Linked DNA regions of Halorhodospira halophila SL1. The protein of the gene in region 1 interacts with the protein of each later gene in a pairwise test. Links are inferred from orthologs where the notes say so. Each region holds a gene or a part of one and is shown in the gene's direction. Other genes may lie near its edges. The genes, in order: recR and recO.

Evidence for each region.
Region 2: the proteins of recR (region 1) and recO interact in binary tests that used the Escherichia coli proteins (3 or more experiments, as listed by UniProt). The link is inferred for Halorhodospira halophila SL1 from one-to-one orthologs.

What each region holds. Positions count from the first base shown.
Region 1 is NC_008789.1:263,203-266,500, reverse strand. The notes cover bases 297-3,285. They hold recR (recombination mediator RecR), read left to right. Parts: upstream 297-1,482; coding sequence 1,483-2,088; downstream 2,089-3,285. Other genes in these bases: HHAL_RS01180 (HDOD domain-containing protein), read right to left, coding at 2,477-3,285; HHAL_RS01185 (histidine triad nucleotide-binding protein), read left to right, coding at 2,114-2,458; HHAL_RS01195 (YbaB/EbfC family nucleoid-associated protein), read left to right, coding at 1,149-1,472; dnaX (DNA polymerase III subunit gamma/tau), read left to right, coding at 297-1,124. Also shown: more of dnaX, read left to right, coding at 1-296; more of HHAL_RS01180, read right to left, coding at 3,286-3,298. UniProt on the Escherichia coli protein: May play a role in DNA repair. It seems to be involved in an RecBC-independent recombinational process of DNA repair. It may act with RecF and RecO.
Region 2 is NC_008789.1:32,650-35,957, reverse strand. What follows is about bases 310-3,308. They hold recO (DNA repair protein RecO), read left to right. Parts: upstream 310-1,456; coding sequence 1,457-2,161; downstream 2,162-3,308. Other genes in these bases: acpS (holo-ACP synthase), read left to right, coding at 2,916-3,296; pdxJ (pyridoxine 5'-phosphate synthase), read left to right, coding at 2,185-2,919; era (GTPase Era), read left to right, coding at 543-1,460; rnc (ribonuclease III), read left to right, coding at 310-550. Also shown: more of rnc, read left to right, coding at 1-309. UniProt on the Escherichia coli protein: Involved in DNA repair and RecF pathway recombination.

The sequences.
Region 1 (3,298 bases):
CCCTGATCCGCGATCGGCTGCTGGCTCTGGCCGAGGAGGAGGGGGTGACGGTGGACGCCGGCGCCGCGGCGCGGCTGGCCCGGGCCGCCGACGGCAGCCTGCGCGACGCCCTGAGCCTGCTCGATCAGGCCCTCGCCTTCGGTGAGGGGGCGGCCCGGGACGACGAGGTGGCGGCGATGCTCGGCGCCATCGAGCGCCGCCACGTGCTGGAGGTGCTCACCGCCCTGGCCGACGGCGACGGCGCGGCGCTGGTGACGGCGGCGCGGCACATGGCCGAGGTGGCGGCGGATTTTGACGAGGCGCTGGCCGAGCTGGTGGCCACCGTCCACAGCCTGGCCCTGGCGCAGCAGGTGCCGTCGGCCATCGGCGACGACGAGCCCGAGCGCGATCGGCTGCTGGCCCTGGCCGAGCGCATCGATGCCGAGGATCTGCAGCTCTACTACCAGATCGGCGTCAACGCCCGCCGCGATCTGCCCTACGCACCGGATCCGGCCACCGGCTTCGAGATGGCCCTGCTGCGCATGCACGCCTTCCGCCCGGCGGAGGGCGCGCCCCGGGTGGCGGCGCCGACGGACGGCGGCCGCTCGGGGACGGATGGCGGCGCCCCGGTGGCCGGCGGGGGCGGTGCCCAGGCCGGTGGCGGGCCCGCGGCGAACGCCTCGGCCGGCGTGGCGCCCCCCGAGCCGGCCGCGCCACCCCCGGGCGAGGCCGTGGGTGCGGAGGGCGCGACCGATGAGGACGCGGTGGCCCGCTGGACGCAGATCGTCGGTGGGCTGAGTGGCCCGCTGCGCATGATCGCCGCCCACTGCGAGTGGGTCGGCCGCGAGGGGGCGCGTGTTATCCTGCGCCTGGACGAGAGTCACGAATACCTGAACAACGCCGAGCGGCGTGAGCGGCTGCAGACGGCCCTCGGCGAGGCCTTCGGTGAGACGATCACCCTGCAGATCGACATCGGCCCCACCCGGTGGACGCCGGCGATGGCCGAGCGGCAGCAGGCGCAGGAGCGTCAGGCCGAAGCCGAACAGGCCCTGGCCGGGGACCCGGCGTTGCAGGGGCTGTGCGAGGCCTTCGACGGCCAGCTCCACGGCGTGCGGCCGGCGGACGGCGAAGGCAACCATCCGTAGCGACAAGGATCGAGGTAGAAGGCGATGAAGGGCGGACTCGGCAACATCATGAAGCAGGCCCAGAAGATGCAGGAGGACATGCAGAAGGCCCAGGAGGAGATCGCCGCCATGGAGGTCAGCGGCGAGGCCGGGGCCGGCATGGTCAAGGTAACGATGACCGGGCGCAACGAGGTGCGCAAGGTGGAGATCGACCCCTCGCTGTTCGAGGACGACCGCGAGATGGTCGAGGACCTGGTGGCGGCGGCGGTCAACGACGCCGTGCAGAAGGTCCAGCGCGAGAGCCAGGAGCGCATGTCGGGCATGGCCGAGGGCATGGGCCTGCCCCCGGGGATGAAGCTGCCGTTCTGAGCGGCAGCCGATGAGCGTCTACTCGCCGCGGCTGCGCGAGCTGGTTGAGGGGCTGCGCCGGCTGCCCGGGGTGGGCGCCAAGACGGCGCAGCGCATGGCGCTGCACCTGCTCCAGCGCGACCGGGACGGCGCCCGGCAGCTGGCCGACGCCCTGCAGCGGGCGGTGGACGGGGTGGGGCACTGCCCCGAGTGCGGCCTGCTCACGGAGGAAGAGCGCTGCGGGCTGTGCGCCAGTCCGCAGCGCCGCCGGACGCTGCTGTGCGTGGTGGAGAGCAGCGCCGACGTCTTCGCCCTCGAGCAGGCCACGGACTTCCAGGGGCTGTACTTCGTCCTCGGCGGGGCGCTGTCGCCCCTGGACGGCATCGGCCCGGAGGAGCTGGGGCTGGACCGGCTGCAGCAGCGGTTGGAGGCCGGTGAGGTCGAGGAGATCATCCTCGCTACCAACCCCACCATTGAGGGCGAGGCCACCGCCCACTACGTCCAGAGCCTGGCCGCCGAGCGCGGGGTGCGCACCACGCGGATCGCCCACGGGGTGCCGATGGGCGGCGCCCTCGAGCAGGTGGACCAGGGCACCCTCTCCCACGCCTTCATGGGGCGGCGGGACTACGAGGGCTGAGCATCGGCCGGAAAAGGAGACACCGATGACCGACTGTATCTTCTGCAAGATCGTCGCCGGCGAACTGCCGTCGGAGATCGTCCACAGCGGCGAGCAGGTGATCGCCTTCCGCGATCTCCACCCCCAGGCGCCGACCCATATCCTGATCATCCCGCGGCGCCACGTGCCCACGCTGCACGACCTGACCGCCGCCGACGGCGAGCTGCTCAACGAGATGTTCACCGTGGCGCGCACCCTGGCCGAGCAGGAGGGCCTGGGCGAGCGCGGCTATCGCACGGTCTTTAATTGTAAGGACGAGGGCGGGCAGGAGGTCCACCACTTGCACCTCCACCTGATCGGTGGTCGGCAGATGACCTGGCCGCCGGGCTGACCGGCGCGGCCGCGGCGGTTACAGCTCGGCGAGCCGCTGGCCGCCAAGGGCGCAGAGCCGCCGGAAGGCCTTGAAACTCGCCTCGTCGAGGGCGTTGTCGATGCGGTGGCGGTCGGCGTAGACCATCCCCTGGGGCTGGCCGCCGGCGAAGATTGCGGCCAGGAAGGCCGAGCGGCCGTCGGCGAGGGCGTGCAGGGCGGGGGGGATCCGGTGCTGGACGCGCTGGTAGCGCTGCGGCGTCAGCCACACCGCCGCCGGCTTCGCCATCAGTTCCTGCAGGAGCGAGGGGCGGGCGAGGTCCACCCGGAAGCGGTGGAAGTTCGGATCGCCGGCGGCGCCGAGGACGTACCGTCCGGCCAGGGTTTCGCCGTCGGGGAGCATCTGGGCGTAGAGCACCCGGCTCAGGCCGAGGCCTTCGTAGAGCCCGGTGACCACCAGGTTGAGGATGCAATCGCGGGGCGTGACCCGCCCCTGCCGGCGGCGCATCTGCGCCTCGGAGCGGGCGTAATCCTGCGTCTCGAGCTCGCTGCGCACCCGCTCGAACACCGCGCGGCGGGGGGCGAGGCAGACGCCGCCCTTGGCGGTGCCGTCGGAGAGGTAGGGGTTGTCCGAGGTCTCGCTGATCGGCGCGCGGGCCTCGCCGTCTTCCTCGCCCTCGGTGAGCAGCGGGGCGAAGGTCACGGGCTTCCAGGGCAGCAGCGCGGCGGCCTCGGCAGCGCCGGCGGAGATCTCGGCCTGGGTGGCCTCGTGGTCGAGCTCCAGCAGCTCCGAGAGGGCGTCGAGCAGGGGCGGCATCTCCGGGTGGCGCCAGCCCTGGCGGGCCAGGGCGGCCAGGCGCGA
Region 2 (3,308 bases), 230 kb from region 1 along the record:
CGAAGTGTTCCATCGGCGACCGACGGATAGCGAGGGGACTCTGTCGCGACTCCGCGCCAGCCTGGTCAATCGCTCCAGCCTGGCGGCCATCGCTCGGGATATTGAGCTGGGCGACCACCTCCGGCTGGGCGGCGGCGAACTCAAAAGCGGCGGCCACCGGCGCGACTCCATCCTTGCCGACGCCCTGGAGGCGGTGTTCGGCGCGGTCTATCTGGACGCCGGTTTCGAAACCGCAGCGCGGGTGATCACCGGGTTGTACCGTTCACGACTGGAGAGCCTGCCCGACAAGGCGGTCCTCAAGGATCCCAAGACCCGTCTGCAGGAGGTTCTGCAGTCGACTCGCCGGCCGCTGCCGGGTTACCAGGTCCTGGATGTCCGGGGGCGAGCCCATCATCAGCGGTTTCAGGTCGAGTGCCGGCTCAGCGACAGCGAACAAACGACCCTCGGCGAGGCCGGCAGCCGCAGGCAGGCCGAGCAGCGGGCCGCCGAGGCGATGCTGGTCGAAATCGGAGCCGAGTCGGCGGAAGGAGGAGGGTCCGGGCATGAATGAACCATCCAGTGATGCCATCCCGACAGTGGAGCACAGCGGCCTGTGCGCCCTCGTCGGTCGGCCCAACGTCGGCAAGTCGACCCTGCTCAACGCCTTGTTAGGCGAGAAGGTCAGCATCGTCACGCGCAAGCCGCAGACCACGCGCCATCGTATCCTCGGCGTGCTCAATCGTCCCGATGCTCAGATGGTGCTGGTGGACACCCCGGGCATGCATCAGTCCGCCAAGCGGGCCCTGAATCGTCAGCTCAATCGTGCCGCTCACGGTGCCCTGGAAGACATCGATGTGGTGGTCTTCGTGGTCCGCGGCACCGAGTGGAAGGAAGATGACCAGCGGGTCCTGGAGCGCCTTGCTGACGTGGACGCCCCGGTAATTGTGGCGGTGAACCAGGTCGATCGGGTCCAGGACAAGCGACTGCTCCTGCCGCATCTGGAGTGGCTGGCTGAGCAGCGGGATTTCGCTGCGCTGGTGCCGGTCTCGGCGACACGCGGGGAGAACCTGGACGCCCTGGAGCGGGAGACCATCCAGCGATTGCCGTCGGGTCCGCCGCTGTTCCCGGCCGATCAGATCACCGATCGCGATCTGGGTTTCCGGCTCGGTGAGCTGGTCCGCGAGCAGCTCATGCTCAACCTCGGGGACGAGCTGCCGTACACCACCAGCGTGCAGATCGAACAGCTTCACCGTGAGGAAGGCATGACCCGCGTGGCGGCGGTCATCTGGGTCGAGAGCGATGGGCAGAAACCGATCGTGATCGGCCGCGGCGGAGAACGGCTGAAGAAGATCGGTCGCAGCGCCCGGTTGCAGATGGAGAACCTGCTCGGCGAGCGGGTCCACCTGGAACTCTGGACCAAGATCAAGGAGCAGTGGACGAACGATCGCCGGGCGCTGGACGAGCTCGGGTATACGGATTGAACGGCGCGCAGGGGCAGCCGGCCTGGGTGCTTCACCGCCGCGCCTTTCGGGAGAGCAGCACCCTGGTGGAACTGTTCAGCCAAGAGTATGGACGCATCGGCGCGGTCGCCAACGGCGTGCGGCGACGGGGCTGGAGCGGGCAACTCGAGCCCTTCATCCCGCTTCAGGTGAGCTGGCGTGGGCGCGGCGACCTCAAGACTCTGACCACCGTCGATCAGGCAGGACGCGGTTACGCCCTGCGGGGCGGGGCGCTGGCGTGCGGTTTTTACATGGCGGAAGTTCTGCTGGCCCTGACCCGTCGTGAGGACCCGCACCCGCGCACGTGGGAACGCTACGCCGTAGCCGTGGATTGCCTGGCCACGGACGATGCGGAGCCTGCACTGCGGCGCTTCGAGCTGGCCCTTCTTGAAGAGAGCGGCTACGGGTTGGAATTGGAACAGGACGTCCACGGCGAGCCGGTCGTGGCGCAGGCGCGATATCGTTACTCCCCGGAACGGGGGGCGGACCGGGCAGGCACGGGCGAGTGCGGCGTGGAGGTCAGTGGTGCCACACTGCTGGCACTAGCGGCCACGGAAGGGCAGGGGTTGTCTGAAGAACCGGTGCGCAGCGAGGCGCGGCGGCTGATGCGGGCGGTGATCCAGCAGCATCTGGGTGGGCGCCGACTGCGCAGTCGCGAGATGTTCCGCTCGCTGCGCGATTGATGGGACGGCATTCTGGGAGACCTATGTCCACAGGGCGTATTCAACTCGGTGTCAATATCGATCACGTCGCCACGCTGCGTCAGGCGCGCGGTACGCGTTATCCGGATATCCTCTACGCCGCGGCCGAGGCCGAACGCGGCGGTGCCGATGCGATTACCGTCCACCTGCGCGAGGATCGTCGGCATATCCAGGATCGTGACGTCGAGGAGCTGCAGCGCCACGTCCAAACCCGCGTCAATCTGGAGATGGCGGTCACCGAGGAGATGATCGGCATCGCGACGCGTCTAGCTCCTGCAGACTGCTGCCTGGTGCCGGAACGTCGCGCCGAATTGACCACCGAGGGCGGGCTGGACGTCGCCGGAGACGTCCAGCGGCTGGAGCAGGCCTGTCGCCGCCTCGGCGAGGCCGGTATCCGGGTCTCGCTGTTCATCGACCCGGACCCGGAGCAGATCGACGCCGCAGCGACCGCCGGGGCGCCGGTGATCGAGCTGCACACCGGGGCGTACGCCGATGCCACGGACGCCAAGATCCAGCACCGCGAGCTTGAGCGTCTTCGGGTCGCTGCGGCACGGGCCCGCGATGCCGGTCTGCAGGTGAATGCCGGACACGGTCTGCACTACCACAACGTCGAGGCGGTGGCCACGCTGCCCGCCATGGCCGAGCTCAACATCGGCCACGCCATTGTCGCCCGCGCGGTCTTTGAGGGACTGGCCCCGGCTGTCGCCGAGATGAAGCGCCTCATGCGGTCGGCGGCATGATCGCCGGCATCGGCACGGATATCGTAGCCGTGGTGCGGCTCGAACGCGCCCTGGAGCGGCACGGTGAGCGGTTTGCTCAACGCATCCTGGCCCCGACCGAGCTTCTCAACTTTCGGGAGGGCGGCGCCACGGCGGCGTTTCTGGCCCGCCGCTTCGCAGCCAAGGAGGCGGCCTCCAAGGCCCTGGGAACCGGGTTCAGCGATGGCGTGACCCTGCGCGACCTCGAGGTGGTCCACGATGTCCGGGGGCAACCGTCGCTGCGGTTCCACGGCGCGGCGGCCGAACGGGCGGTGGCCCTGGGCGTCAGCGAGGCAGCCCTGAGCCTGAGTGACGAGCGGGAATACGCCGTAGCTTTCGTGATCCTGGTAACCGGCTGATCGACATGGAGA